Regions from separate parts of the Clostridium sp. X genome, predicted to be linked through region 1. Evidence: riboswitches for the same ligand, from Rfam matches in the RefSeq annotation. Region 1 holds a riboswitch; the other holds the start of a gene.
What was found. Region 1 has a riboswitch for lysine ahead of ACX0KU_RS14740 (Na+/H+ antiporter NhaC family protein). Riboswitches for the same ligand answer to the same signal wherever they lie in the genome.
Positions count from the first base shown of each region.

Region 2: it holds a riboswitch for lysine, as region 1 does, so the genes downstream of both, ACX0KU_RS08505 (aspartate kinase) here and ACX0KU_RS14740 (Na+/H+ antiporter NhaC family protein) in region 1, are expected to answer to the same signal.

Region 1 covers NZ_CM146912.1:2,933,035-2,949,213, reverse strand. Annotated here, with positions in the region: gene yqeC (selenium cofactor biosynthesis protein YqeC) at 1-159, shown strand, start outside; gene mocA (molybdenum cofactor cytidylyltransferase) at 152-730, shown strand; gene yqeB (selenium-dependent molybdenum cofactor biosynthesis protein YqeB) at 737-1,576, shown strand; gene ACX0KU_RS14800 (XdhC family protein) at 1,545-2,348, shown strand; gene ACX0KU_RS14795 (molybdopterin-binding protein) at 2,361-3,374, shown strand; gene lgt (prolipoprotein diacylglyceryl transferase) at 3,429-4,205, opposite strand; gene ACX0KU_RS14785 (ComEC/Rec2 family competence protein) at 4,214-5,083, opposite strand; gene ACX0KU_RS14780 (lysophospholipid acyltransferase family protein) at 5,229-5,972, shown strand; gene ACX0KU_RS14775 (NADP-dependent glyceraldehyde-3-phosphate dehydrogenase) at 6,010-7,464, opposite strand; gene ACX0KU_RS14770 (aconitate hydratase) at 7,731-9,647, shown strand; gene ACX0KU_RS14765 (isocitrate dehydrogenase (NAD(+))) at 9,664-10,662, shown strand; gene ACX0KU_RS14760 (AzlC family ABC transporter permease) at 10,767-11,495, shown strand; gene ACX0KU_RS14755 (AzlD domain-containing protein) at 11,488-11,790, shown strand; gene ACX0KU_RS14750 (argininosuccinate synthase) at 11,995-13,197, shown strand; gene argH (argininosuccinate lyase) at 13,309-14,646, shown strand; lysine riboswitch at 14,739-14,913, shown strand; gene ACX0KU_RS14740 (Na+/H+ antiporter NhaC family protein) at 15,042-16,179, shown strand, end outside.
Region 2 covers NZ_CM146912.1:1,675,964-1,692,142, reverse strand. Annotated here, with positions in the region: gene trpS (tryptophan--tRNA ligase) at 1-157, opposite strand, end outside; gene ACX0KU_RS08525 (desulfoferrodoxin) at 356-730, opposite strand; gene ACX0KU_RS08520 (hypothetical protein) at 916-1,134, shown strand; gene ACX0KU_RS08515 (glycoside hydrolase family 94 protein) at 1,200-9,866, opposite strand; gene lysA (diaminopimelate decarboxylase) at 10,034-11,332, opposite strand; gene ACX0KU_RS08505 (aspartate kinase) at 11,369-12,568, opposite strand; lysine riboswitch at 12,835-13,007, opposite strand; gene ACX0KU_RS08500 (hypothetical protein) at 13,174-13,389, opposite strand; gene ACX0KU_RS08495 (small, acid-soluble spore protein, alpha/beta type) at 13,620-13,823, shown strand; gene ACX0KU_RS08490 (class I SAM-dependent methyltransferase) at 14,006-15,211, shown strand; gene ACX0KU_RS08485 (M15 family metallopeptidase) at 15,273-16,179, opposite strand, start outside.

The DNA of each region.
Region 1 (16,179 bases):
AAAGAGGATATGATTTTAGCAAATAAATTATTAACTAGAATCTTTGAAGAGAATAACAAATATATAAAAAAAATAGTATTGGGAAGCTTAAAGACAAAGAATATATGGGAAGGAATATATAATATTAAAAAGGTTGAGGGTGGAAGCGAAGATGATTAATGCTATAATAATGGCATCTGGGTATGGAAGAAGAATGGGTAAGAACAAACTATTACTGACTTATAAGGATAAACCATTAGTTCAACATATTATAGAAAAGGTTGTATCTTGTGATTTTTATAATAGAACAATTATAGTAAAAGATGAAGAAATACTAAGTCTAGCAATGAACTATGGGCTAAATGTTGTAAGAAATCATAATCCTAGCATAGGACAGAGTGAAGCAGTAAAATTAGGAATAGATAACACCACTAGAGCTAAAGGATATATGTTTTTTACGGCAGATCAGCCATTACTAGATGTTGAGACTATTGAGCTTTTAGTGGATGCCTTTAAAAAAAATAGTGATTACATAATCGTTCCTACCTATAGAGGGAAAAAAGGAAGTCCTGTAATATTTCCACTTGAAGCTCTTGATGAGCTTAGAGAACTTCAAGGAGATATAGGAGGCAGAAATGTAATTAATAATAATATGAATAAAGTCATATTTATAGAGGTTAAGAATGAATATGTGCTTATGGATGTAGATACTTGGGAAGATTATGAAAAACTTATAAGTATAAAGGAATGATAAGAGATGTTTGAAGAAATTGTTATAATAAGAGGTGGTGGAGATATTGCCTCAGGAGTAATACAAAAATTACATAGAAGTGGATTTAAAGTTTTAGTATTGGAGATAGATAAGCCTACTTCGATTAGAAGAAAAGTAAGTTTTAGCGAAGCTATATATGAAAAGTATATAACAATAGAGAATATAACTGCTGTACATGTGAATTATATGAAAGAAATACTAAATACTTGGGAGAAAGACGATATACCTGTAGTAATAGACCCAAGTGGTAAATACATAGATATATTAAAACCATATATAGTAATAGATGCAATACTAGCTAAGAAAAATTTAGGAACCAAGAAAGATATGGCACCTATAACTATAGCCTTAGGTCCAGGTTTTGAAGCAGATAGAGATGTAAATATAGTTATAGAAACTAATAGAGGACACGATTTAGGAAGGTTAATATTTAGTGGCAAAGCTACAGAAAATACAGGGGTACCTGGTGAGATTGGTGGTTACTCAAAAGAAAGAGTTTTATATAGTCCATATAGCGGCATTATTAACAATGTAAAGGAAATTGGAGATGTTGTTAAAGCTAAAGATATAATAGCTTATGTAGATAATATTGAGATTAATGCTACCATAGATGGAGTTTTAAGAGGACTCATAAGAGATAATAGTAAAGTACATAAAGGACTTAAAATTGCAGATATTGATCCAAGGCTTACAGAGAAAAAGAATTGTTACACAATTTCAGATAAAGCAAGAAATATTGGGGGATCAGTTTTAGAAGGAATATTATATATGAAAAAGGTAAGGAGGAATAAGGGTGGAGGAGAAAATATTAAAGCAAGTTTGTGAAAGTTTAAAGGATGGAATACCAGTGGCTATGGCTACTTTAACTCATATAGTAGGTTCTACACCAAGGAAAAAAGGATCGGTTATGGCAGTGTGGGCTAATGGGAGGATTCTAGGATCAGTTGGTGGAGGAAGGATTGAGCATGAAGTTATATTAAAGGCAATAAGTTGTATTGAGAAAAATGAAGATAGTGATTTTGATTACAAGTTAAACGATAGTGGAGATATCGGGATGCAGTGTGGTGGGGAAGCTAAAGGATTTATAAAGGTATTTACTCCAAGAAAAAGACTTATGATAGTTGGAGGAGGGCACATTGGGGAACAGCTTTATAAGTTTGCAAAATTACTTAATTTTTATACTGTTATATTTGATGATAGAGAAGAATTTGCAAATAGAGATAGATTTAGTGAAGCAGATGAAGTAATACATGGAGATATAGAATACAATCTTTCTAACTATAGTATTAATGAAAATACTTATATAGTTATTGCAACAAGAGGACATGAGCCAGACAGTAAGGCTTTGAAATCTGTAGTATCAAGAGGAGCGGCTTATATAGGAATGATAGGTAGCACTAGGAAGACTGTGATGGTTATGAAGAATCTTTTGGAAGAAGGAGTATTTAAGGAAGATCTAGAAAAAGTGCATGCACCTATAGGACTCGATATATCTTCAGAATTACCAGAGGAGATAGCCTTTGCAATAATGAGTGAAATTCTATTAGTTAAGAATAAAGGTTCCTTAAGACATAGAAAAGATATGGGGAAATTATGAGGTGGTAAAACTATGAAAACCATAAAGACAGAAGAAGCTGTAGGTTCAATATTGTGTCATGACATAACACAGATTATACCTGGACAGTTTAAGGGAAGGGCATTTAAAAAAGGTCATATTATAAGAGAAGAGGATATTCCAGTACTATTATCCTTGGGAAAGGATAATATTTATGTTTGGGAATATGAAAAGGGAATGCTTCATGAAAATGAGGCAGCTGAGAGATTAAGAGAGCTAACAGCAGGAAGTGGATTAGTTTTTAGTGAAATAAAAGAAGGAAAAATAGATTTCATTGCAGAAGAGGATGGACTTTTAAAAGTAAATAAAGAAGAGCTTTTTAAACTAAACTCTTTAGGTGAAATCATATTATCTACAGTACATAATAATACAATAGTAAAAAAGGGCCAAAAGGTAGCTGGAACGAGAGTGATTCCTCTAATCATTGAAGAAGAAAAAATAAAAAATGCTGAGAACTTAATTAAGGATAAAATAGTTAAGGTTATACCAATTAAATCAAATAAGGTAGGGATTATTACTACAGGAAATGAAGTATATCATGGTAGGATAAAGGATGCTTTTGGACCAGTAATAATGCAAAAGGTAGAAGAGTACAGATGTGAGATAGTGGAACAAGTAGTACTTCCAGATGATTTTAGTAGGATAAGGGATGCTATAGATAAATTAATAGATAAAGGAGCAGAGCTAATTATATGCACAGGGGGAATGTCCGTAGATCCTGATGATGTTACTCCAACAGCTATAAAAAATACAGGAGCAGACTTGGTGAGCTATGGGTCACCAGTACTACCGGGGGCAATGTTTTTACTTGCGTATAAAAATGATATACCTATATTAGGACTGCCAGGGTGCGTTATGTATTCAAAAAGAACAGTATTTGACCTTGTATTACCAAGAATTTTAGCTGATGAAAAGCTTAGTAATAAAGACTTAACAGAGTATGGACATGGGGGTATCTGCATGGACTGTGAGGAGTGTAGATTTCCTAATTGTAGCTTTGGAAAGTAGCAAGGGTATTAACTGTATAAAAAATAAGCACTAAATTGTAGTGCTTATTTTTTATTATATGGAGTGAGTCTCACGTATATTTCTGTTTGAATATATAAGTAGTAAAATACCAAAAACTATAAATACTATACTTATAACCTGTGCTGTTCTTAAGGAGCCCATCATTAAACTATCTGTCCTAAGTCCTTCTATAAAGAACCTTCCAATTGAGTATACAATCATGTATAGATAAAATATAGACCCTTTTGCTAATTCTTTTTTTCTACTTAATACCATAAGGAAAGCAAACATACATAAGTTCCAAATGGATTCATATAGAAAAGTTGGATGATAGTAAGTGCCCCTAATATACATTCCTCTTTGTATAAATTCAGGGAATCTAGAAATAAATTCTTTAGATACAGGTCCACCATGAGCTTCTGAATTAAAGAAATTTCCCCAGCGTCCTATAGATTGACCGAGTAGGAAACAAGGAGCTGCAATATCAAGCAATTTTCCAAACTCAATTTTCTTCATTTTTGCCATAATATAGACAACAAATGTAGCACCTAAAATTCCTCCATGTATTGCAAGCCCACCACCGCGAATATTAAGTATTTCAGAGGGAGTATCTTTATAGGAACTCCATTCAAAAATAACGTAATATAATCTAGCGCATAATATAGCTACAGGCAGAGCAACTATAAAAATGTCAGTTACCTTTTCAAAATCTACATCATATAATTTGCTTTGTTTAGAGCCCACCCAATATGCTAAAAGAATACCTATACTTATAATAATACCATACCAATTAATGGGTATACCGAAAACCTCAAATGCTACTGAATTCATTATTATCACTACCTTTTCATTATTTTATTTCCATCACTTTCTAATACTATAGAAGAATCTATATCAGTTCTAAAAATATTTATTTGTTTTTCTTGAAGTCTACTGATAACATCTTTATTAGGGTGTCCATACTCATTATTTCTGCCACAGCTAATTATAGCAACTTTAGGTTTAACATTATCTAACAGTAGTTTTGAAGTTGATGAGTTGCTTCCGTGATGACCTATTTTAATTACATCAGCTTTAAGATTATAGCCTTCTTTTATAAGCTCATTTTCATTATAAGATTCGGCATCACCCATAAATAAAAAACTTGTATTATTGTAAGAGAGCTTTAATACTGCTGAAAAATTATTTAGTTCATTATAGGGATCGCGTATTGGTGATAGTATAGTACAATTGATATCATTTCCTAAATCGAGTTTAATTCCAGCCTTTGCTGGTACTATTTTAAGATTTTTTTTACTAAGAGCAGTTAGCATACTTTTAAAGGCATCTGTATTGTTTGTTATTCTTGGAGTGTAAAAATTCAGCACATTAAAATTGCTTATAATTTTATCCATAGAACCAATATGATCATCGTGGGGGTGAGTTGCCAGTACATAATCTAATTTTTTTATACCCTGACTCTTTAAATAACTAATAGTCTTTTTGTTATTGGGGCCAGAGTCAATTAGTAGATTTTTAGTATTGGATTGAATTAAAATAGCATCTCCCTGGCCTACATCTATATAGTGAATTAAAATATTTTTAGGAGATGTGGGAGAAATTACATTAATAGAACTACTTATATAAGTATAAGAAATATAAAACATATATACCATTATAAATGTTATTACAATTAAAGACAATTTAAAATACTTTTTATTATATTTCATATCAACTTTTAATGATTACCTCCATCTATATACTAGATTTTAAATTATATCTATAATCATTACACTTTTTCTAAAAAATAAACATGAGTAATTGGAAAAATAAACTATTTATTGAATTGATACTTTTATATCGTTATAATAGAAGGTGTTTAAAGAATTAATGAAGGGAATGATCAGTGTGAGGTCTATAGGTATATATACATATATCGTTTTTAATTTAATACGTACACTTGGTTTAAATCGTAAGTATAATAATCTGAAAAATCAAGGAAAAGATGAAGAAGCAGAAAAATTTCTAAATGAAGTAGTCTTTTATTGGGCAAATCAAGTACTTAAAAAAGCTGGAGTAAAATTAGAGGTAAATGGGTTAGAAAATGTACCAGAAGAAGCATGTTGTTTTGTAGCTAATCATCAAGGAAATTTTGATATTCTTGCTATATTAGCTGCTATTAATAAACCTATGGGATTCATTGCAAAAAAAGAATTGAAAAAAACTCCGATAATTTCACAATGGATGAAGAATATTAGATGTGTGTTTATAGATAGAGAAAATGTGAGAGAGTCTGTAAAAGCTATAAATCAGGGGATTGAAAACTTAAAGAGTGGATATTCTATGGTTATTTTTCCGGAAGGCACAAGAAGTAAAGGTCGTGATATAGGAGAGTTTAAAAAAGGAAGCTTAAAGATGGCTACTAAAGCTAATGCTCCTATAGTGCCAGTTACTATTGATGGAAGTTATAAAATCTTCGAAGAAAATAATGGATGGCTTAAAAAAGGTGAGATTAGAGTAATTGTTGGAAAAGCCATATACTTAGAGAACCTTTCAAAAGAAGAAGAAAAAAATCTAGCTGAAATTGTTAAAAATGAAATAGCTAAAAATATCCAATAATAAAAAAAGAAAATTGCAACGCAATTTTCTTTTTTTATTATTGGTTTTCTATATTTATAACTATTGCTTTTGGTCTACTCATAGCTTCTATACTATATCTTACTCCTTGAGTTCCGATGCCAGACGATTTAACACCAAGAAACGGAAAGTTATCTGGACCTCTTTCGGTTTTATTATTTATTTGAACTGTACCAACTTCGAGTTTATTAGCTATATAAAAAGCCTTATCAATATCTTTAGTGAAAATAGAGGACTGAAGACCATATTTAGAGGAGTTTGCTATATCTATAGCCTCATCTATATTTTTTACTCTAATTATAGGTAGCACAGGACCAAAAGGCTCCTCCCAAGCAATTCTCATATCAGTAGTAACATTATCAAATAGTACTGGATAAATTAAATTTCCTACTCTTTTGCTAGAGGTAACAAGAGTAGCACCTTTGATAATAGCATCTCGAATTAACCCTTCAACATAATCTGCAGCCTCGCTGTTAATTAAAGGGGTTATATCTGCACCTTCTTTAGGATTTCCTATTTTTAGTTTTTTAACTTTTTCTTTAATTTTACTAACTAAGGAGTCTGCTATTTCTTCTTCTACTAGAACTCTCTTTACTGCAGTGCATCTTTGTCCAGAATAACTATATGCACCTGATACTATGTTTTGAGCAGTTTTTTCTAAGTCAGCGTCTTTTAAAACTAAAGCAGCATCTTTTCCGCCAAGCTCCATTAACATAGGAACCATACCTGCAATGACAGCTATATGCTTTCCTACATCAGAGCTTCCGGTGAAGTTGATAAAATTTATATCCTCATGAGTTACTAAATAGTCTCCAATTGTAGAACCCTTGCCTGTTATAGTGTTTAATACTCCCTTTGGAAGTCCTGCTTTATTAAAAATATCAGCAAGATGAAGGGCAGCTATGGAACCTTGAGTAGCTGGCTTGAAAATTACGCTATTTCCTGCTATTAGAGCAGGAGCAATTTTAGAAGCAGCTAAGTTTATTGGATAATTAAAAGGAGATATAGCAAGAACAACTCCCATAGGAACTCTAGTTACAAAGGATATTTTATTTTTCTTAAAACCTGGAAAGTTCTCAGAACCAACAGATTCACCGTGAATATGTTTACCTTCCTCTGCAGTAAATTTTATAAAATCTGCAGTTCTTTCAATTTCAGATAATGCAGACTTTTTATCTTTTGCAATTTCCATTTGAAGAATATCTGATAGTATAGTTTTATTTTCTAATAGCAGATCAGCAGCTTTACACAATAAGTTTGCTCGTTCGTTAATGGGAGTTTGACCCCAAGTTAATTGTGAAAGTTTTGAAGCTTTTATGGATGCATCTACGTCCTTTTCGCTCATAGATTGAATTTTCCCAACTAAAGTGCCATCTACAGGAGAAAAAATATCTATTGGAGCATTAGTAGACTGAACCCATTCGCCATTATATAAATTTTTATAGATGTTATTATTTTTTATACTTTCAAACAAGAAAATCACCTCGATAATTATTATACTCAGAAATAGGGGGTATTATTTCAGGAAATTATTATTTTTCATTCTCATAAGATGACAAGTAATATTTAAAAATGCATTTTTAAATAGTCTATATTGCAATTAACTTTACTAAGATTGTATAAATATGATATAATGGTGTATAATTATGGTGTAAAAGTTGTAATATTCACGTAGAATGATGGCTATTACAAATTAAAATTCATATAGCAACATATTAATTCTAAAAGGGGTTGACTTTTATGGGGTATAATATTGTAGAAAAAATATTAAAAGAGCATTTAGTTGTAGGAGAAATGAAACAAGGTAGTGAAATAGGAATTAGAATAGATCAAACCTTAACACAAGATTCTACAGGAACAATGGCATATTTACAATTCGAAGCACTAGGAGTAGATAAGGTTAAGACTAAAAAATCTGTAGCCTATATTGATCATAACATGCTTCAAACAGGACCTGAGAACGCTGATGATCATGCGTATATACAAACAGTAACTAAAAAACATGGTATCTACTTTTCAAAACCAGGTAATGGAATATGTCACCAAGTTCATTTGGAAAGATTTGGAGTTCCAGGACAGACGCTTGTAGGTTCAGACAGTCATACTCCAACAGCAGGTGGAATTGGAATGATTGGTATTGGAGCTGGTGGTCTTGACGTAGCAGTTGCTATGGGTGGAGGAGAATACTACATTAAAACTCCAAAGGTTGTAAAAATAGAGCTTAAAGGAAAATTAAATTCTTGGGTATCAGCTAAGGACATTATATTAGAAGTTCTAAGAAGATTAACTGTTAAAGGTGGAGTAGATAAAATTTTCGAATATGGCGGAGAAGGAGTAAAAACCTTATCTGTTCCAGATAGAGCTACAATAACTAATATGGGAGCTGAACTTGGGGCAACAACTTCTATATTCCCAAGTGATGAGACTACGCTTGAATTTCTAAGAGCACAAGGTAGAGATCAGGATTATGTTGAGATAAAACCAGATGAGGATGCAATTTATGATGAGGTAATTGAAATAAACTTAAATGAATTAGAGCCATTAGTAGCATGTCCTCATAGCCCTGATAATGTAGTTAAGATTACAGAAGTTAAGGGTACAAAGGTAAATCAAATCACTATAGGAAGCTGTACAAATTCTTCTTATGTAGATATGATGAAGGTTGCTGAAATATTAGATGGTAAGACTATACATGAGGATATGTCCTTAGTAATTGGACCAGGATCAAAGCAAGTTTTAAATATGTTAGCAGCCAATGGGGCACTAGCTAAAATGATTGCTGCTGGAGCAAGAATAATTGAATCAGGTTGTGGACCATGTATTGGAATGGGTCAGGCGCCTGCTAATGGAGCAGTATCATTAAGAACAATAAATAGAAACTTTGAAGGAAGATGTGGAACTAATACTGCAGGGGTATATCTTGTAAGTCCTGAAATTGCTGCTGTATCTGCTATAACAGGATATATTTCAGATCCAAGAGAATTTGGAGATTCACCAGAAATAGAAATGCCAAAAGAATTTTTAATAAATGATAATCTAGTTGTACATCCAGCAGAAAAGCCAGAAGAAATTACAATAGTACGTGGACCTAACATAAAACCTTTCCCTAAAGCTGAAGCTTTAAAAAATACAGTAGAAGGCAAAGTTTTAATAAAAGTTGGAGATAATATAACAACAGATCATATAATGCCATCAAATGCAAGTTTGTTGCCATATAGATCAAATATACCTTATTTATCAGATTATTGCTTAGCACCATGTAATCCAGAATTTCCAAAGAGAGCTAAAGAAAACAATGGAGGCTTTGTAGTTGGAGGTTCTAACTATGGTCAAGGATCAAGTAGAGAGCATGCGGCTTTAGCACCACTTTATCTTGGAATAAAGGCAGTACTTGCTAAATCTTTTGCTAGAATTCACATGGCTAACTTAATAAACAATGGAATTATGCCATTAGTATTTGTTAATCCAGAAGATTACAACACTATAGATGAATTTGATGAACTTGTTATAGATAATACTATAAAGGGAGCAGAAGTAGGAACAGTTGTAGTTGTTAATAAGACTAAGAATAAAGAATATGAAATGAAATTACAACTTTCTGAAAGACAACAAGAGATGATATTAAAGGGCGGACTTATTAATACAATAAAGAAATAATGGGGGTATAAACAAAATGGCGTATAATATAACACTGATTCCAGGGGATGGAATAGGACCAGAGGTTATGACAGCAGCAAAGAGTGTTTTAGATGCAAGTGGAGTTGAAATAAATTGGGAGACAGTGGAAGCTGGAGAAAAGGTTATAGCTGAGTTCGGTACACCTCTTCCTGACTATGTAATAGAGAGTATAAAAAAGAATAAGATAGCAATTAAAGGACCAGTTACAACACCAGTTGGTAAGGGTTTTAAGAGTGTCAATGTAGGACTAAGACAAGCGCTAGATCTATATGCTAATGTAAGACCTGTAAAAACTTATCCAGGAATAAAATCAAGATATGAGGATGTTGACCTTATAATAGTTAGAGAAAACACAGAAGATCTATATGCTGGAATTGAACACAGTATTGGTGATGTAGCTGCTGAGAGCATAAAGCTTATAACAAAAAAAGCAAGTGACAGAATAGTAGAGTATGCTTTTGATTTAGCAGAAAAGCAAGGTAGAAAAAAAGTTACATCTGTGCACAAGGCTAATATAATGAAATTATCTGATGGACTTTTCTTAAGATGTTCAAGAGAAGTTGCTGAAAAGCATAAGAGTATAGAATTCAATGATATGATAGTAGATGCTATGAGTATGAGACTAGTGCAATCTCCAGAAAATTATGATGTACTTGTTATGACTAATTTATACGGAGATATATTATCAGATATGGCATCAGGACTTGTAGGCGGACTAGGTGTAGTTCCAGGAGCTAACATAGGAACTGATATGGCAGTATTTGAAGCAGTACATGGTTCAGCTCCTGATATAGCAGGAAAAAATATTGCAAACCCTATGGCTGCTATATTAAGTGGAGTTATGATGTTAAGACACTTAGGAGAATTAGAAGTAGCAGATAAAATAGATAATGCTATTACTAAGGTTCTAAGTGAAGGTAAGGTTATGACATCTGACCTTGGTGGAACAGCTACAACTACGGAGTTTGCAGAAGAAATAATAAAAAATTTATAGTTTATATATAATAGGATAATTTCAGTAAGATGTATTTAAAAGATGTGTAGATAAAATTTATCTATACATCTTTTCGCGTGTATTTATAAATAAGGGGGTGTTTTATGAATTTAGGAATTGATTCTAATTATAAAATAGAGTTTAAGCAGGGTATAAAAGCTGGATTACCAATATTTATGGGATATTTTTCTGTGGCTATTACATTTGGATTAATTGCAAAAGCAGCTGGACTTTCAGGGGCTTTAGCAGTTTTAATGTCTTTAACAAACTTTACTGGGGCTACACAATTTATTGGGGTTAATATGTTTTATCTTGGAATTGAAGTTAGTAATATTGTATTAACTACATTTATAATAAATGCAAGATATTTACTTATGTCTTTTTGTATCACAAATAAACTAAAAGACTCAGTTAATATGAAATTAAAAGCTTTATTAAGCTTTGGAATTACTGATGAAGTATTTGTTATCGTTATGACAAGAGAAAATTTAAAACCGTCTTTTATTTTAGGGGTACAGACTATATCTTATATAGGATGGGTGTCTGGAACTTTAATAGGTGCACTACTTGCTGGGATACTACCAAGTAGTTTTTCTAATAGTATAGGGATTGCAATCTATATTATGTTTTTAGGATTACTTCTTCCAGTAGCTTCTAAATCATTAAAAGTAGCGATTGTAGCTATTATTGCTATGATAATTAGTTCAACCATTTACTATATTCCATTTTTAAATAATAGTATTGGTAATTGGAGAGTAGTTATTACTATTATATTCACATCTTTAATTGGGGCAATGTTCTTACCAAAGGAAGAAGGTGAAATAAATGAATAAAGTATTAACTATGATATTTTTAGCTGCACTAGTTACATATTTGTCTAGAGCTATACCTATGATATTATATAAAGGAAAAGATCCAGGAAAATTCTTAAAATCTTTCTTAGAATATATACCTTATGCTGCACTTGGTGGACTTTTATTTCCAGAAGTGTTATATTCAACAGGGAATATTCTAACATCAATAACAGGAGCAGTATTTGCAAGTTTTTTAATAATAAAAAAGCAAAATATGATTATTACAGTAATGGGTACAATAATTTTAGTGTATTTATTAAATAGATATATTTAGCTTCTGTATATATGAATTATAAAGACAAATTTTAATGTGTTTTTAAGACTTCTGAAGCAGTAGGATCTAAGAAAGATACAAAAAAACTATTGCATAATTATGAATATGTATGTATAATTATTATATTATATTTTGGTTATCAATGGTAATCGCAGAGATTTAATGGAGATAAAAGGCAAAAAAATCAAAAAGGAGTGTATATTTATGAAAGATAAAGTAGTATTAGCGTATTCAGGTGGATTAGATACATCTATTATTATACATTGGTTAAAGGATAACTATGACTTAGACGTTATAGCATGTTGTGTAAATGTAGGACAAGATGAAGATTTTGAAGAAATAGAGAAAAAAGCTATACGATCTGGAGCTTCAAAGATATATGTAGAAGATGTTACTGGAGAGTTTGTTACAGATTATCTTTTTAAAGGACTTAAAGCTAATGCTGTTTATGAAGGTAAATACTTATTAGGAACTTCTTTTGCAAGACCATTAATTGCTAAAACTCTTGTAGAAGTAGCACATAAAGAAGGAGCTAAATATATCTGTCATGGATGTACTGGAAAAGGAAATGATCAGGTTCGTTTTGAAGTTGGTATATCTTCTTTAGATCCGACTATAAAAATTATTGCACCTTGGAGAATTTGGGATATAAAATCAAGAGAAGATGCTATAGATTATGCAAATAAAAATGGGATAGAAATCTCTGTAACTAAAGAAAAAATATATTCAAGGGATAGAAATATTTGGCATACAAGTCATGAAGGCGGAGATTTAGAAGATTTAAGAAATGAACATAAGGGAGAAATGTACCTTATGACAGTTCCACCTGAAAAAGCAAAAGATGAAGCATCATATGTAGAAATCTATTTTGAAGCTGGAATACCTAAGAAAGTTGATGGAGAAGAATTAAGCCCAACTGACATTATCAATAAATTAAACAAAGTAGGTGGAGAGAACGGTATAGGAGTTATAGACTTGTTAGAAAACAGACTTGTAGGAATGAAATCTAGAGGAGTATATGAAACTCCAGGTGGAACTATACTTTATGCTGCTCACAAAGAACTTGAATATTTAACAGTTGAAAAGGAATCTTTCCATTTTAAAGAAATGGTATCACAAAAATATGGAGAGTTAGTTTATAATGGATTATGGTTTACAAATATAAAAGAAGCTCTAGACGCTTTTGTAGATAAGACTCAAGAGAAGGTAACTGGAAGTGTAAAATTAAAGCTATATAAAGGAAATATAATGATTGCTGGTATGGAATCACCTTATGCACTATATGAAGAGACAATATCTTCTTTCGGAGCAAGTGAATTATATGATCATAAAGATGCAGAAGGCTTTATAAACCTTTTTGGTCTTCCATATAAAATTAATGCAATACTTAATAATAAAAACAAATAGTTAGTAAATACTAAGAAAATATAACAACTAATCGCTAGTCGCCAGTTTCTATAATTATGTAGAAAATGGTGGGTAGCGATTAGCTATTAAAAGAACGGAGTGATTGTACATATGAAGCTTTGGGGTGGACGATTTAAAAACGAGGAAAGTAAGCTTATGGAGGACTTTAATAGTTCTTTAAGTTTTGATAAAAGATTATACAGTGAAGATATTACTGGAAGCCTAGCTCATGTTAAGATGTTAGCTAAATGCGGTGTTTTAACTGAAGAAGAAGGTGCTAGTATATCAGCAGGTCTAAAATCAATATTGGATGATATTAATAATGGTAATCTAGTAATTGAAGGAGACTATGAAGATATTCACAGCTTTGTAGAGATTAATTTAATAAAAAGAATAGGTGAAGTTGGAAAGAAACTTCATACTGGAAGAAGCAGAAATGATCAAGTGGCTGTGGATATGAGAATGTATGCAAAGAAAAAAGCATTTGAAGTTATTGAAAACATAGAAACTCTTTTACAAACAGTTAAAAGTGTAGGAGAAAACAATAATGTAATAATGCCAGGATATACTCATCTTCAACGAGCTCAAGTAGTGACTTTTAAATTTCATATGATGGCTTACTATAGTATGCTTCAAAGAGATAAGAAGAGAATTTTAAGTGATATTGAAATAATGGATGAAAGTCCTCTTGGATGTGGAGCATTAGCAGGAACAACTTACAATATTGATAGAGAGTTTACAGCAAAGGAATTAGGATTTAAAAAACCTGTAGACAATTTTATGGACGGGGTAAGTGATAGAGATTATTTAATAAGTCTTTTATCTTCTTTTTCTATAATAATGATGCATTTAAGCAGATTAAGTGAAGAAATTATTTTATGGAGTAGTAAAGAGTTTGATTTTATACAAATTAGTGATGAATTCTCTACAGGAAGCAGCATTATGCCTCAAAAGAAAAATCCTGATGCAGCAGAACTTATAAGAGGAAAGAGCGGAAGAGTATATGGAGATTTAATGAGTCTTCTTACTACTATGAAGGGTATACCATTAGCTTATAACAAAGATATGCAAGAAGATAAAGAGGTGTTCTTTGACGCGCTAGACACCGTTTTGAAATCCTTAAAAGTTATGAGTGGAATGGTAGGTAGTTTAAAAGTAAAAGAAGAAAATATGTTTAAGTCTGTGAAAAAAGGATTTTTAAATGCTACAGAAGCTGCAGATTACTTAGTAAATAAGGGTATGGCTTTTAGAGATGCTCATGGAGTTATTGGGTCTATAGTTTTATATTGTGAAGAAAATCAAATAGCTATAGAAGATATAGATTTGCCTAAACTTAAAGAGTTTAATGAGATTTTTGCAGAAGACGTATATGAATTTATTGATTATAGCAGTACCCTTAATAGAGGTATTAAGAAAAATATAGAGTATAAAAATAATGAATTAGTATAAATAAATTTATACGGTAATGTTATGAAATTAAGTAATAAAGCTTGACTATTTTTAAAAAATTTTATAAAATATAAGACATGCGTATATCGAAGTTTAGTGATAGAGGCGCGGTATTTAATAGTACTGTTGTTGAGGAAAGCACAATGATGCAACAGGAAAGGAGATGCCGCCGAAGTATATAGCCCGTGCTTAAAGGTTATATTGCTGGTTTTGCATAGAATATGTGTAAGACTGTCACAATTAGTATTGTGGAGAGCTATCATTCAACTTATTGGGTACTATTGTTTTACAAGTATAGTATTTAATAAGCCTTGAGTGAGAACTCAAGGCTTTTGTTTTTTGAAGTTACACTCCGCTAAAATTCGATGTATGAAAAATTTTATACAGGGGGAAAAATAATGAAAAGAAGAAGTGTTTTTACAATTTCTTTATTAGCCATGCTTCTAGTATTTGCTACAACAGCACTAGGAGTTGATGTAGAAGTAGCACAAGCAAATGCAGCTAAGTTTGGTTTTTGGACAATTATACCACCATTAGTTGCAATAGTTTTAGCATTTATAACTAAAAATGTTGTTTTATCTTTATTCATAGGAGTATTCTCAGGAACATTTTTACTTCAATTAAATGGATTTAATATTTTTGGTGCATTATTTCAAGGATTCTTAAGTATTGTATCTCAAATACTAAATTCTTTAGCAGATCCATGGAATGCAGGTATTATACTTCAATGTTTAGCAATAGGTGGACTTATTGCACTAGTTACTAAAATGGGTGGTGCAAAAGCGGTTGCTGAATCTTTAGCAAAAAAGGCAAAGTCACCAGTTAGTACACAAATAATTACTTGGCTTCTTGGACTATTCGTATTCTTTGATGACTATGCTAATGCTCTAATCGTTGGACCTATAATGAGACCAGTTTCAGATAAGATGAAAATATCAAGAGAAAAATTAGCTTTTATAATTGATGCTACGGCAGCTCCGATTGCAGGAATAGCAGTTATTTCAACTTGGGTTGGGTATGAGCTTAGTTTAATTAAAGGTGGATATGAGTTAATTGGACAGGAAGCTAATGCATATAATATATTTCTAGAAACGATTCCGTATAGATTTTATAATATATTAATTTTAATATTTATAGTATTCACAGCGTACTTCTTAAGAGAATTTGGACCTATGCTACAAGCAGAAAGACGTGCTAGAACAACAGGGAAAGTATTAAGTGATACTGCAAAGCCAATGGTTTCAGAAGAAACTACAGATATTGAACCAAAAGAAGGTATTGTATTAAAAGTTAGAAATGCAGTAGTGCCAATAATGGTTCTAATAGTTGGTGCCTTTGCTGGTTTCTATTACAATGGTTATGTTGGAATAATGGGTGGAGAAGATACAGCCTTAATTGATTTTATAAAAACTAGTCCGGCTTCTTTTAAAGCTATACAAGAAACTTTTGGAGCATCTGATGCTAGTATAGTTTTATTCCAAGCAGCAGTATTAGCAAGTATTGTTGCTATGGTTATGGGAATAAGCCAAAAGA
Region 2 (16,179 bases), 1.3 Mb from region 1:
CTTGTCTTACTGTTATGGCATGCATATCAACTATGCAATAATAGCAATCATAATCATCCTGGAGTTTAACCCAATTTTTTAATGCTCCTAAATAATTTCCTAGTGTCAATTCTCCTGAAGGCTGTATTCCACTAAAAATAACCTTCTTTTGTTCCATCTGCTCCACTATATATACCTCCACATTCTTTAGTAATTCACTTTACTTATAGATAACTTTTACTATATACCATTATAAAGTAAAATATCCTATATAACAATTATCTTGTTATATAGGATATTTTATACTTTACTTATGTGTTATATTCAGCAGTATTTATATATGAAAATTTATCTCATAAAATACTGATGAGTATTTTTACCTTTTCCAAAGTCCATGAAGATTACAGTATTCTCTTGCATATAAAAGTTCTTCTTCAACCATAAATACTGCTTCTGGCTTTTGACCTGGTTTTAAGTACTCTCTATATACTTTATTTTCTGTATGGATTTCTATCCACTCAATATAATGCTCTTCTGCCATAGGATGCTCTACTTCTCCTACTATAACCTTAACTCCACCATCTATTTTTTCAATAACAGGTACATGCTTTTCATTTGATGCATCTACTGAATTTTCAGCTTTTAAGGTCATAGGTTTACCACAACAAACTAATACACCACCTGAGTTATGAACAACCTCAACTATATTTCCACAAATTCCACATTTATAAACTTCTCTTAATTTTGTCATATTAAATCCCCCTTTAAGTAATAACTTTTATTCTTTAATAATTATATTCTACAAATACATTAATTCTCCTTCTAATCTAAAAAATTTTCTAATTAAATAATATGTTCAAAAATCATAATTTATTTTAATTTTAGTGAAATACTAATTTTTGAAAGCAATATTTTATTAGAAGGGAGATAATAACCATGATTGAACGTAAGCTATATAAACTAGACCAAGAAGAATATCCTGATACAGAGTCTAAAGAAATAAATTCTTTTTCTAAAGTAGATTATGTAGATATCCATAATAATGTTACTAATTCTGCATCATCTAAAAACACTACTTGGAAGGAACCTAAATATACTTACAATCAAGAGGATGATGTTATATGGGATGAAGATTATTGGGATGACTATTTTTAGACTGTAAATTAAAGCATTACATAATAATTTAAAAATTTTTATAGAATGAAAAAACTAGTAGAGATTTAATTTATCTCTACTAGTTTTTTATTAACACTACTATATTCCAAAACTATATTTACCTGATGAATTCCTTCGTCTAAAATTGGAATAAGTCTATTTTCTATAGGGTTTCCGTCTAATGTTATTTCTGATTTTTGTCCTCTTGAAACCTTTATTTTATATTTACATTTATCTTTTGTATATTCCATGTCAAAACCATTCCAATTATCAGGAATTACAGGATCTATTGTAAATCCTTCTTTTCCATTAAATCTAAGTCCAAGTATTCCTTCAATAGCAACTCTGTACATCCAGCCTGATGCTCCAGTATACCAACTCCAACCTCCTCTACCTATGTGTGGTTCTCTTCCATATACATCAGCTGCCATTACATAAGGCTCTACCTTGTATCTTTCACATTCATAAAAAGTCTTAGTATGATTTATAGGATTTAGCATGTTATAAGTTTCCCATGCCTTATTTCCTTCACCAAGCTCTGCCATAGCTAACACTACCCAAGTTGATGCATGAGTATACTGTCCTCCATTTTCTCTTACTCCTGGAACATATCCCTTAATATATCCTGGTTCTAACTTGCTATCTGCAAAAGGCGGAGTTAATAAAAATACCATTCCTGTATCTTCTTTTATTAAATACTTCTCAAGAGCTTTCATAGCCTCTCTAGTCTTCTCTTTCTCTCCTGCCTTAGATATAACTGCCCAAGACTGTGAAAGAGAGTCTATTTGACATTCATCATTTTCTGCAGAACCTAGCGGAGTTCCATCATCAAAGTAAGCTCTTCTAAACCAATTTCCATCCCAAGCATTTTTGTTTAAATTTTCTTTTATAAACTCCTTCATCTCTTCATATCTTTGCACTCTATACTCATCATTTTGTGCTTTACATATATCTTTAAAATTATCTAATATACTATATAAAAACCATCCAAGCCATACACTTTCTCCTTTTCCCTTATTTCCAATCTCACTCATTCCATCATTCCAGTCTCCTGAACCCATTAATGGTATATTGTGTGATCCAAATTTCAAGGATTTTTCTATAGCTTTTACACAGTGCTCATATATAGTTCCTGTTTTATCAGATTTTCTAGATATAGTGTATCTTTCATCTTCTCCTTCTTCTAGCGGTTTATCTTCTAGATATCCAGCTTGCTCATTTAATATACTATAGTCTCCTGTTCTCTTCACATAGTCTACAGTAACATAAGGAAGCCATAGTAAATCATCTGAAAATCTTGTTCTTATACCGCTATCAATTACAGGATGCCACCAATGTTGTACATCTCCCTCTACAAACTGTCTTGTAGCACTATATAAAATGTGCTCTCTTGTCATATTAGGATCTACATACGCCACAGCCATTACATCTTGTAACTGGTCTCTAAATCCAAAAGCTCCTCCTGATTGATAGAATCCACTTCTAGCCCATACTCTACATACAATAGTTTGATATAACAGCCAACCATTAAGCATTATATCCATACTTTTGTCAGGAGTTTTTACTTTGATAGTTCCAAGAAGGTTATTCCAATATGCTTTTACATTTTCTAGTTCTTCCTCAGCTTTATTAACATCTACATACTTATTTATAATTTTTTCTATATTTTCAATTCCTGCATCTTCACCAAAAATAACTATTAGTGTCTTTTCCTCACCACTTCTTAAACTTATTTTAGCGTTCTCAGCAAGACATGGATCCATTCCAGCTCCTACATCATTAGATAATCCTACTCGCTTCAATGCATCTGGATTTTCTATGCTTTTTCCCCTACCTATAAATTCTGTTCTATTTCCGGTGAAACTTTCTTCATTTCCACCTACAATCTTTAGGTATGCGTATTGATCGCTAAAATTACTACTGTATGAATTCTGAGCATAAATATATTTTTTTTCTTCGTTTAAATAAGTAGCTATGTTAGTAGCTGTTTGTTGAGGAACCACACCTAAAACTAAATGAGCATAATAAGTTAACGATATTTTCCTATCGAGATTACTATTATTTTTTAATTTTACTTTTAATAACTTCACTTTTTCTTCAATAGGCACAAACATAGAAACTTCACCAATTATGCCGTATGCTTCATGCTTAAAGTTAGAATAACCAAATCCATGTTCAATTACGTACTCTCTATCATCTCTAATCGGTTTAGGTGCTATACTCCATACATCCCCACTATCATCATCTCTTAAGTAAAGAGCTTCTGAAGGAGGATCAATTACCCAATCATTAGACCAAGTAGTTATCTTATTTTCTCTACTATTCTTATGCCATGTATAAGGTGATCCACTTTCCGATACTATAAATCCAAAATCCTCATTTGCTATGACATTTATCCAAGGAGCAGGAGTGATTTTTCTATCTCTTAGGACTATAACATATTTGTTATCCTTTAAGTCAAAACCACCATAACCATTGTAATAATCTAGCTTATTTGTTTTGAATTTATATGATTCATATACATAGTTATTTTCTTTAGCTGATAAGAGTTTCGTAGTAGAAGTTTCTTCTACACCTTCTTCCTTCTTTATTTGATTTATTATAAGCCCATTACTTCCATCAATAACAATTCTAGCAAGCGCTTTTAACAAATCCATATCTTCTTGTTCCATTGTAGAATTTCCTGTTAAGAATACTCCACCTGACTTATTTTGCTTATCTCTTGCATGACTTGTAGCTATTAAATCCCTTAAGCTATCTTGTAATGGTTGAGTATATGCAACATTTTGAACATTTAAAATTATAAGGTCTACCTTTAAACCTTTAACGCTCCAATATTCATGAGCATTTAACATTTGACGAACCGTATCTTTGTCTTTTTCTTCTTTAACTTCAACTAAAACAATAGGTACGTCGCCTGATATACCATATTTCCATAAATCCTGCTGACTTCTTTTAATATTCTTTATATAATCTTCTCTATCTCTATATTGACTTGTTTGATAAAGTATTCTAGAGGCCATAAGCTGATAAAGATTTGCTTGTGGTGATTTTATACCTAAATATTTCATTTCAACAGTACTTTGACTCCAAGCAATTTCAAAGACTCTATCAATACTCTTTATCTCTTTATACTTAATAGCTAGCTCAATAGCATGTTCTCTTGAGTCTGCTACTGCTGTTGTATAAACTATTCTACAAGTTTCTCCTGGTTCAAGCTTTAATCTCTTTCTCATACTTATTATTGGGTCTAAAACTGGCCCTACATTATTCTTTAAAGGTGTATCTTCTCCTAATGCAATAGGTTCCATTAGACTTTTTCCTCTTCCAATAAAGTCAGCTCTACTTGTTTCATATTGTGTTGTTCCAATAGAGTTTCCTTCAAGTGCTATGCATTGAACTACATAAGGCTTTTTTTGTCCCTTTGCTCTTGGTCTTCTATTAGCAATTATACATTCATGATCTTGGATAAATTCAGTACTTATAAATAAGTTACCAAAAGCCGGATGAACTATATCTGAATTAAATGGAGCTAATGTCACTTCACAATAAGAGGTTATCTCTAAGATCTTATCCTCACTTCCAGTATTAGTTAAAGATATCTTTCTTATCTCTGCATCATCTTCGCTAGATACTGTAATTTCTGTATAGGTAAGTATATCTCCATCAACTCTTTTAAATTCTGCTTTATCCTGTGAAAAAATAACTTTATAGTCATCTCCTTCACTTTTACAAGGTTCATAAGTGGAACTCCAATAATTATTTGTTCTTACATCTTTAATATAAAAAAACATTCCACTATTATCGGAGGTAACGTCTCCTTTCCACCTGTATACTGTCATATCGTTCTTTTTACCATATCCACTACCACTATTAGAAATCATCATTGAATAGCTTCCATTTGAAAATAGTTGAGTCTCTGGAATAGGAGTAAGTGCTGTATCATAAGTTCTAGCAATTATGCTTTGTTTTTCTTCCCTTACTTCTGTTACCTCAAATCTTTGTTCTCTTTCATAAACTATTCTATTTGGAACTTTTTCTTGAAGAAGTAGTTCTGTAGCTTTTACAGAAGGTATATTATGAAATCTATTTACAAGTATATTGTTTTTCAATACATTGTCTAATGCCATAAGACTCATGCCTTCATGATGAACCATAAAACATTTTATAATAGACTTATCCTGACCATTTATCATTCTATCTTTCGTATAATCTATAGCCTCATAAAATCCATATCTACCTTCTAATCCCTCATTAATAAGTCTATTCATATTATCTATAGCACTCTTAGGATCTACTTGTAGTGCCAATACTGTAGAATATGGTGAAACAACTAACTCATTCTTTAGTCCTCTCTTTAATCCTATACCTGGAATTCCAAATGCTTTATACTGATAATTTAAACTTACATCAAAAGCTTTATAAGCAGATTCTGATATCCCCCAAGGCACTTTTTTAATACCACCATATTTCTTTTGACCTTCTACTATAGCCTTATAGGTATGGGTTAAAAGTGTATTAGGATACGGCTTCATAATAAGCAAAGGCATTAAATATTCAAACATAGTACCAGTCCAAGATACAAGTCCCTTACTTCTACCTATTATAGCCATAGACCTACCTAGTTTGAACCAATGTCTTATTCCAACATCACCTTTTGCTATGGCAACAAAACTTGCCTGCCTTGCCTCAGAAGCTAATAAATCATAGTAACTTTTTCCTAGGGAATCTCTCTCTACATCATATCCTATAGAGAAAAGCCCTCTTTTTTTGTCATACAACATCTTAAAGTCTGTACTTTCAACCATTTTGTTTAATGTATTCATTAGCAATTCTATTCTTTGTATAAGAGTTTCTACTTCTTTTACTGTTTTTTGTATTAAACCTTTTAATTCTTCAATAGTCTTATAAGAACTATCAGAGTTTTCTAATACATTATTTAATTCTTCTCCTATATTTTTCAAAGAAGTATTTAATACTATTCTGTTTAAGCTATTGTATAAACTAATATCATTTTCTTTATTTTTACCTATAGTATCAGCCCAAGGGAAAAGTAGTTCTATCTCTTCTAGGAATTTATTAACCCCGCTTTTTACTTTGTTATTCCAGTAAAGCTCTATACTATTACTATCTTTTTCTATTTCTAGTGCCTTATCTCTTAACCGTATTGTTAATTCCTTCCAAGAAAATACAGTAAACTCTAATCCCTTCAATGTATTTATATCATTCTCATAGTAGTCCTTAATGGTAAGTTCTCTAGATATCTCCTCACTAGCAAGAGTTAGTGTATCTGAAAGGCCTACTATCATTTCTCTATTAATAGCTGGTTTATTTAAATATTCTCTTAAATTCTCTTCTAATAACCAAAGATATCCCACTAAATTACCACTATCAACAGTTGATACATATTTAGGGTGTAATGGCTCCTTCGTTATAGTGTTATACCAGTTAAATAGATGCCCTCTATATCCTTTTAAGTCTTCTACATTTCTTACTACATTTTCTAGTCTGTTTATATTTTCTACCAAACCTATATATCCTAAATCATAAGCAACAAGATTTGATGTAAGACCCATTGCAATATTCGTCGGAGATGTTCTGTGGGCAACTCCATTGCTTGGATCTTCCTGATAATTATCAGGAGCTAACCAATTATTTTCCTCATTTACAAAGTCTTCAAAATACGCCCAAGTCTTTCTTCCTATTCTTCTTAGCATAGTTTCTTGTTGCGTATTTATTTGTACATTCTTTTCTTTTATATCTTTACTTATATAACAAGCTATCCAAGGACTTAAAAACCATATTGCACAAGATGGTAGCATAAAAATCCCTAAATCACTTGATCTGTTAAAAGCTATAGTTAATGTTACTGCAGATATCAAACTTCCTATCCACATAAATGCTATATAATCCGTTAAACTTTTTCCTGACTTTGCTTCAGCATCTGCTGCTGTTTGCCATTCTAATAGATTCTTTTTGCTCACATAAACTCTATATAAAGTTTTTACAATAGCATTTAATGTTAAATAGGCTATAAAGGGTAGAAAAGCAAATGTTAAAAAAACTTGTTCAATAATAGTTTTGCTATTATTAATTCTGCCTGACAGACTTATACCCCTTATAGGTGATGTAACAGATTCACTAACATTAAAAAGTATAGGTGCAATTAGCGCAAGAACAGCTGCTGATACCCACTTATCTGTTCCATCTGGTAAAACATTAAAAGATAATAATATCAATAGCATTATTGATGGTGCTACTAAGCTTCTCCTTAAATTATCTAATAGCTTCCACTTTGAAAGAGAATTGATAGACTTTTTATTTTTAATCCACGGAAGTAATTGCCAGTCACCTCTAACCCATCTGTGAAATCTTTTTGAACTTGCCATATAGTAAGCTGGGTAACTATCTATTAATTCTACATCAGTAACTAAAGCAGTTCTCACATAAGATCCTTCTAAAAGATCATGACTTAACACCATATTTTCAGCTATTTCTCCTTTAAGCATCTCATTAAAAGTATCTATATGATAGATACCTTTTCCTGTAAAAATACCTTCTCCAAACAAATCCTGATACACATCAGAAACAGCTGTAGTATAAGTGTCTAAACCAGTTTCTCCAGAGAACATCCTTGAAAAAATAGTTTTATTTGCACTTAAAGTACTAATACTTATTCTTGGCTGCATAAGCCCATATCCTCTTGTAACTCTTTTTTTAGGCTTATCAATACAAGGCTTATTTAGTATATGGCTCATAGCTCCAACTAGTTTTTTTGCACTATCTCTAGGTAACTGAGTGTCACTGTCTAAAGTTATTACATAACTAGCTTTTTTAAGTTCACTTATATCTCCACTTATAACATTATAACTAGTTTTTTCTTCCCCTCTAATTAGAGCATTAAACTCCTCTAATTTACCACGCTTTCTTTCCCATCCAAGCCATTTAGCTTCTTTTTCATTATACTTTCTGTATCTACTAAAAAAGAAAAATTTATCTCCCTTATCTTTAGAATACTTATTATTTAATTTTTTTACATGTTCTAAAGCAGCTTCTACTATCTTTTCATCCTCTTCATTTACCTCAGTAGAACTATCTTGAAAGTCACTTAAGAGAGTAAAATATATATTGTCATCAAGATTAGCTAAATGATACACTTCAATATTTTTTAATAATTCATGTACTTTTTGAACACTGTTTATAATTGTAGGTATTACTACTATTGTTCTATTTTCCTCGCCTATTCCTTCTTTATATTCTATTTTAGAAATGAATCTAGGAGTGGTGAGATTATTTATACTCCAATTTAGAACAGAAACTATTATCTCACTACATGGTACTATTAAAATAAATCCTGCAACAACATATCTCCACAAAGCTCTATTTGTATCATTCATATAGCTTACTGCAAGAAAAATACTCATGGCAATTATAGTTCCTATAGCTATAACCCCTACGTAATATCCTACTGAAGAACTCTTCATAGAATTCTTTATACCATGTATTCCTTTATCTTTAAAATAGGATTTTTTCTTTAAGCAATCTACTCCATCATCTACTAAATAATATCCTACATGCTTTTCAAATTCTCTTCCTTCTACCAGCTCTGCCTCTTCAGCACATTGAACTGCCTTCTTAGCTATAAAAGACTCTGGTTTTTTCATTATATTTGCTAATTTTTCAACTCTATGTCTATAATAATCTCTAGATTCAAAGTCCATAGTGGAATATATATTTGCTGGGTCTTCTCTTAAAACATTTTCAACAAAGCTTAGATGTTCAAAACTTTCTCTCCAATTCAATGCCTCAACTTCTCTAATTGAACTTATAGAATTTCCAATGGAAACTTGATAAGTAGCCTGCTCCTGATGATCTAAATTTATCATCTTCTCAGAATTTGTTTCTTTCATTTCAAGTCTCTCATCTATCCACTCATATATTTCACTAGAGTCTATTCCCTTATCTCTAAGTACCTTTAACAATCTCTCTGTAAAATGGGAAGTAAAATTTATATCTTCTCTTGAAATACGGTAAACTTCTTCTTTTGTCTTCTGATTTTCAACTGCGTTTATTAGTCTATCTGCAATTTTATCTGCTTCAGATTTCTCTTTTGAGTTCATAACTATTTTTTCTGTTATTTTGCTTATGTTTTGAATTAAAGCTATTCTAAGCATAATAGGAAGTGACCAAATCTCTCCACTAGTTAAAACAGAGTTACTTTGGTAAGCCCTAATAAATCTCTCTATTATATGTTCATCAATTCTAGCATCAGTATGAGAAACTAACTCTACTGCTATATGGTAAATTCTAGGGTATCCCTTCATCATTCCCTTTTTTATAACTGGCAAATCCTTATAATATGACTTTGGCATATTATGCTTTATATGTTTATATTCTTTTTCAATTAGATACAGATTATCTAAAAGCCATTCTGATGCTGGAGCTACGTCTTTTTTCTCCCTTACATCTCTATCTATATGTTCATAGCCCTCTATTATTTTTTTATAGCTAATATCTAAGCTCCCAAATAACTTTCTTCTACAATTTGATTTTCTTGCATAAGAATAGTTTTTTGATATTTGCATAGCATGCTTTTCTAAGTCTTCTCCATTTACATCTATAACTGGCATATCGTCTAATATATTTTCTTCCTTATCTTTCTCATTATTGAAGAATGATAAATATATTACTATAACCAAAACTATAGATATAACTGCCATAATATAGGCCATTTAAAGTCACTCCTTCGTTATGTAATTACATTTTCATTATTGCCTAACTATTGTTCCCCAAAAAAATTAAGATTAAACAAAAAATCAGCAAAGGACTTATACATAAATTTCTGTATAAGTCCCCTACTAATATATTTTTTAAATTTGGATGGCAAATTTTAATGAGCTTAAAGCTCAAGTTCATTAATTATTAAATCTTCATAAGACTGTCTTTTGCATATAATTTTTGCATTTCCATCTTTCACTAAAACTACTGCAGCCCTAGGAATTTTATTGTAATTACTAGACATAGAGTAACCATAAGCTCCAGTTCCTAAAACGGCTAATATATCTCCACTTTCAGCTGCTGGTATCTCTACATTATTTAATAATATATCTCCTGATTCACAGCATTTTCCTGATATTGTAACCTTTTCTGTGCTTGATGAGTTTATCTTATTTGCAATTACACACTCATATTGAGCTCTATATAAAGCTGGTCTTATATTATCAGTCATTCCTCCATCTACAGCTACATACTTTCTAATTTCTGGTATTTGTTTTATTGATCCTATTGTATAGAGGGTAGTTCCTGCATTTCCTACTATTGACCTACCTGGTTCTATAGTTAAAGTTGGTAAGTCTATACCAAGGTCTTTTGCCACTTTTTCAGCTTCATCTAATATAGCTGTGCAAAACTCTTCAGCTTCCTTTGGGTCATCGCCTTTTTCGTAGTATATTCCGAATCCTCCGCCTAAATCTAGTTCTTTAATATCATATCTTAATTCATCCTTAATATCTTTAACTATAGTAAGCATTATTCTAACTTCATCCCTATAAGGTTCTATATCAAATATTTGAGAACCAATGTGACAGTGGAATCCTGTAAGGTCTATATTCTTGAAAGATATAGCCTGCTTTACAGCTCTTAACGTTTGATTTTCAAGTAAAGTGAAACCAAATTTAGAGTCTATTTGTCCAGTTTTTATATAATCATGAGTATGTGCTTCTATTCCTGGAGATATTCTTAAAAGTATTTCTTGAGTCTTATTATGTTTCTCTGCTATTTCATTTATTTTTTCTATTTCATAAAAGTTATCAGCTACAAATCTTCCAACTCCAAGCTTAATTCCCATTTCTATTTCTTCATGAGTTTTATTATTACCATGAAAATATATCTTTTCCATTGGAAATCCACTCTTATATGCTGTATATAGCTCTCCACCAGAAACTACATCAAGGTATAATCCTTCTTCTTTAACAATCTGACACATAGCTAGGGTCAAAAATGCTTTTCCAGCATAAGCTACTCTATTTCTTCCTTCATTAGCTTTAAATCCATTATAAAATCTTCTACAATTATTTCTAATTAGGTTTTCATCCATAACATAAAGAGGTGTTTGAAATCTTTCAACTAACTCACTAGAGCTGATACCTCCTATATGCAAATGTTCATTTACTACTTCTGTACTTCCAAATAATTTCACTTTAATAGCCCCCATTCAATAATATTATTACCTTGATTAAAGATTAAATTCTTTTGCTACTATCTGAATTGCTTTAGTTTTATCTTCTTGTTTTATAGCACATGTAATTCTTATTTCTGATGTAGTTATCATTTTAACATTTATATTATTAGCACTAAAAAGCTTAAACATCTTTGCTGCAACTCCAGAGGTATTCTTCATTCCTATTCCAACTACTGAGAATTTAGTTATATCCTCATCTATGGCTATATACCTGTCTCTTGCAAAATTCTTAATTATATCCATACATTCTTCTTCCTCATCCCTTGGAATTGTAAACGACACATTTACTTTTCCATTTAAAGGTGCAGTTTGACTTATCATATCTATATTTATCTTTCTACTACCAATAGCTTCAAATAAAGCTGAAAGTATATTTATATCCCCATCTATATCTTTTAAAGTTACCGCTATATCATCATCACTAGTAGCTAGTCCAGTTACTGGTTTACTCTCTAAGTTCATTTTATTAACCCCCTTGATAATTGTTCCCCTAATATCACTATTACTTAAACCCACATATATTGATATATCATATTTTTGTGCCAGTTCAATAGATCTTGAATGCATGACCTGTGCCCCTAAACTTGATAGTTCAAGCATTTCCTCATAATCAATAACTTCAAGTTTTTTAGCTTCTTTATATCTTCTCGGGTCAACACTATATATTCCATCAACATCTGTGTATATCTCACATATACCTTTTAACTTAACTGCAAGGGCTACTGCTGACGTATCAGAGCCGCCTCTTCCAAGAGTAATTATATCCCCATCTTCATTAATCCCTTGGAACCCTGCCACAATTACGACCTTACCTTCTTTAAGACTCTTCTTTATTTTTGTATCATCTATATCATCAATTAATCCTTTGCCATACTGTCCCGTTGTTTTTACCCCTATTTGGTATGCTGTATAACTAACAGAATCATGACCTAATTCCTTTATTGCCATAGATAGTAATGCTGAAGACATCATTTCCCCTGTTGATAACAAAGCATCTAACTCTCTCTTATCTGGATTCTTAGAGATTTGCTTAGCAATTGAAATTAAATCATCTGTAGTATCTCCCATGGCTGATACTACAACAACTAAACTAGCCCCTTTTTCTTTTCTTTTAATTAAGGTTTTTGCAATCTTTTTTATTTTTTCTGTTGTAGCCACAGAACTCCCACCGTATTTTTGCACTACTATTTCCATATTTATAGCCCCCCGCTTTTTAGTAAGCAGTTGCCATCCTTTTCAGGTGGTAATATGAGGTACTAGGAGAAAACACATAATCTCTTAATCTCTAGTCTCTAATAGCTATCTCTATAGTTTCCACACATAATGTAGTGAATAAAGATTAGCGATTAGTGATTAATGATTTAGAAGATTGTGGCTGCAATATATTTCAAAAAAAATATTGCAGCAAGGAACACCCTTGCCGCAATATAAATAAAAAATCCTTATATTCCGAACTCAGTGTACCTTGTAGCTCTCCACGTAATTTCTTACGCGACAACTTTACATATATTTTATGCAAAGCCAGAAATTAAACTTGCCAGCTTAATTTCTTCGGCCATAATTCCTTTCTTTACTCATCAACATCTGCCGACTCCTAGTAAATACTATTAATTATAGCGCCTCTACCCTAGGCAACTAACATTTTATTAACTTTTTAAATTATTGTTAGTGTATCATTAAATTTATAATTATGCAACTATTTTTTAATATTTATTAAATAAATCTTGTTATAGTTTTAAAATATATATAGTAAAAAAGATATCTGATGAAGTTTTAACTTCACAGATATCCTTATGTATTTAATCTATTGCTATTCCATTTCTAAAATTTAATCTCTCTAGTAATCTTTCAATTTCACTCTTTTGTTCTACAACATAAGGTGTTTGAGTTTTCTTTTCTAACAGCTTTCTATATTGTTTTAAGGCCATTTCAATATCCAAAAGTTCCCTAGGACTTTCTATTTCTATCCTTCCAGTACCCATACTTTTGCCAATACGTCTTGTATATAGTTTCATAAAATTTAACCTCCTCATATAAAAGTGTTTATGACTCTAATATAATTATGACACAAACAAATAAAGATATAAATAGATTTTTTAAAATTTTCTGAATACTTTATAAACAATATCTAATTTATTAATATGCCTAAAATACATATTAATAAATTAGAGTTCTTTTTTAGTATATATGCTTGTATTCTACAGAAACTATTATTGTAACTCTAAAAAAGAAAGGAGAATGTACTATGTCAAGACGTAAAGCTCTTATTCCTGAAGCAAATACAGGATTAAATAGTTTTAAGATGGAAGTAGCTGAAGATATGGGATTAGATTCATATAAAAATCGTCACAAATCTATGGCAGGTGCCCGCAATGCAGATGGTGAGATGGCAAAACGAATGATGGCTGCAATGGAACACCCAATAGATAATAAAGATAGTAAATATTAAGTAATAACTAAATAGGACTCTTTTAAGAAGTGGTAAAAATCAGGTGCTAAGTACTAGAATATATTATTTTAATAATATACATCTCAGCCTAGCACCTGTAACTTACATCCTTGTAACCCTTCATTGACTTTGATATACTATCTATTAAAAGATTTGTGAAAGTGGAGGATTAAAAATTACATATGAACAAACAAAGTTTAAGCAAATTAAAGCTTTTTTTTATGGGAATAGAAAATAGGTTTTCTGAAAACAACTCAACTTTTAAAGGATTAAAGATTACCTTTAATACAGGATTAAAATCCTTTAATGGTACTGGAAGCTATGAAGATAGCAAAATTAAATATAATTTTAATGGAATAACTCAAGTTGATGATATTAAAACTGTATTAGAAAGAATCCTAAAAGATGCGGAAAGTTACGAGAGCCTTGCCTTTATATATAGTGAACGTGGAACAGATATATTAATTTCAGCAGATAATAAAAATGTTACAATGAAAAATATTGAAATTAAAGATGAGGATCTAGCTGACCCCAAAGCAAAGATCACTAAATTATCAACTATAGGAAATCATAGTGATGGAACAACTTCAACTTTGTTAAACAGAGACTACTACGTTAAAGTTGGAAAAGCAGATAGTCTTTTAAAAGAAATAAACATAATGACTAAGGATGGAAAAATTAAGAATGATAAAATAAGAAAATATAATCAAATTGATCATTATGTAGAGCTTCTTGATGGTATTTTTGATAAATTAGATTATAAAGGAACTTTAACTATACTAGATTGTGGCTGTGGTAAATCTTATTTATCCTTTGTTTTAAACTATTATTTAACAGAAGTAAAAAAGATAAAATCCCACTTTATAGGACTTGATTATTCTGAAGGAGTTATAGAATCTTCTAGAAAGATGGCTGATAATTTAGGTTATAGAAATATGGAGTTTCATGCAATAGATATAAAAGATTATGTACCTGATAAAAAAATAAATGTAGTTTTATCTCTACACGCCTGTGATACTGCAACTGATATGGCATTAGCCTTAGGAATAAAAGTAACATCTGATTTAATTATTGCAGTGCCATGTTGTCATAGAGAGCTTTTAAGTCAATATTCTTATGATCCTTTTAAAAGTATAACAAAACATGGTGTATTAAAAGCTAGGCTTGCAGACATACTTACAGATGGTATGCGCTCTGCTATGCTGGAAGCAAAGGGATATGATGTTTCAGTAGTAGAATATATATCTCCTCTTGAAACTCCTAAAAATCTTATGATAAGAGCTATAAAGACAAAAGAAGAAAATCCTAAATCCTTAGAAGAATATAATGATTTAATGAAAGCATTAAAAATAAATCCTGCTCTAAATAGATTTTTAGTAGAGTGGTAAAAATAATGGTCTATCTGAAAATTAGATAGACCATTACTATTTCTAATAATTTTACATTTTATTATTTAACCTTTTCATCAATTAACTTTATATAGTTTTTTACATTTTCATCTTCCTCAGGTGCTCCCTTATACCAATTTTCCTTATCTAATGACTTATTTGAGAAATACTTGCCCTTCATTATAATCTCAGGTCTATATTCAAAATGTAGAATATCAAAATGTCCCCATTTTCCTCCCCAAATAAAATTATTCTTCTCAAAAGTTTCTACAATCTCTCTAGGATATGAGAGCATTCTTACCTGTCCGTCTTTTCTTGATGCCCACTTCCAGTAATCTCGTTTATCACTTTTTAAATCTATAGCTGTTCCAAATGAATGAGGACTTAACTGATTTGTACCTGCTATAACCCTATAGTTGAATGTACCATTAACAGGGAAAGCAACAGCCCATATCTTACTATTACTTTTAGCGAGAGTAGTTAATTCGTTCATAGTTTTTTGTAACGATTCAGCAGCTTTATTATTCTTATTAAACTGAAAATGTTGATTTCCAATCCTTATACCTTTAAGATTAGATTGAACTTGAGCTTTTGAACCACCGTATACTTCCTTTAGAATAGGATAAATCCTTGCTCTTCCTGGATCACAATTTTCAGCCATTAATTCTTTTATATCACCCATTGGATAAATCTCTTCTAGGGCATCCTGTAGATCTGGATTCTGTAGTTTTGCACTAAAACTCTTTTCTTTTTTATCATCATAAAGAATTTTTCTACCTGATTTCATAACTATATATACTTTTCCTTCACTGCTCTCCACTCCAGTAATATACTCTGGATAAGCCATCATTAGGCATAAAATATCTCTCTTCATTGTTATATTGTAGCTTTCATTAGATTGTATATCTTCTGCAAAAACTAATTTATAATTATTAGTATATCCAATGCAAAAAATAAATAAAAAAAGT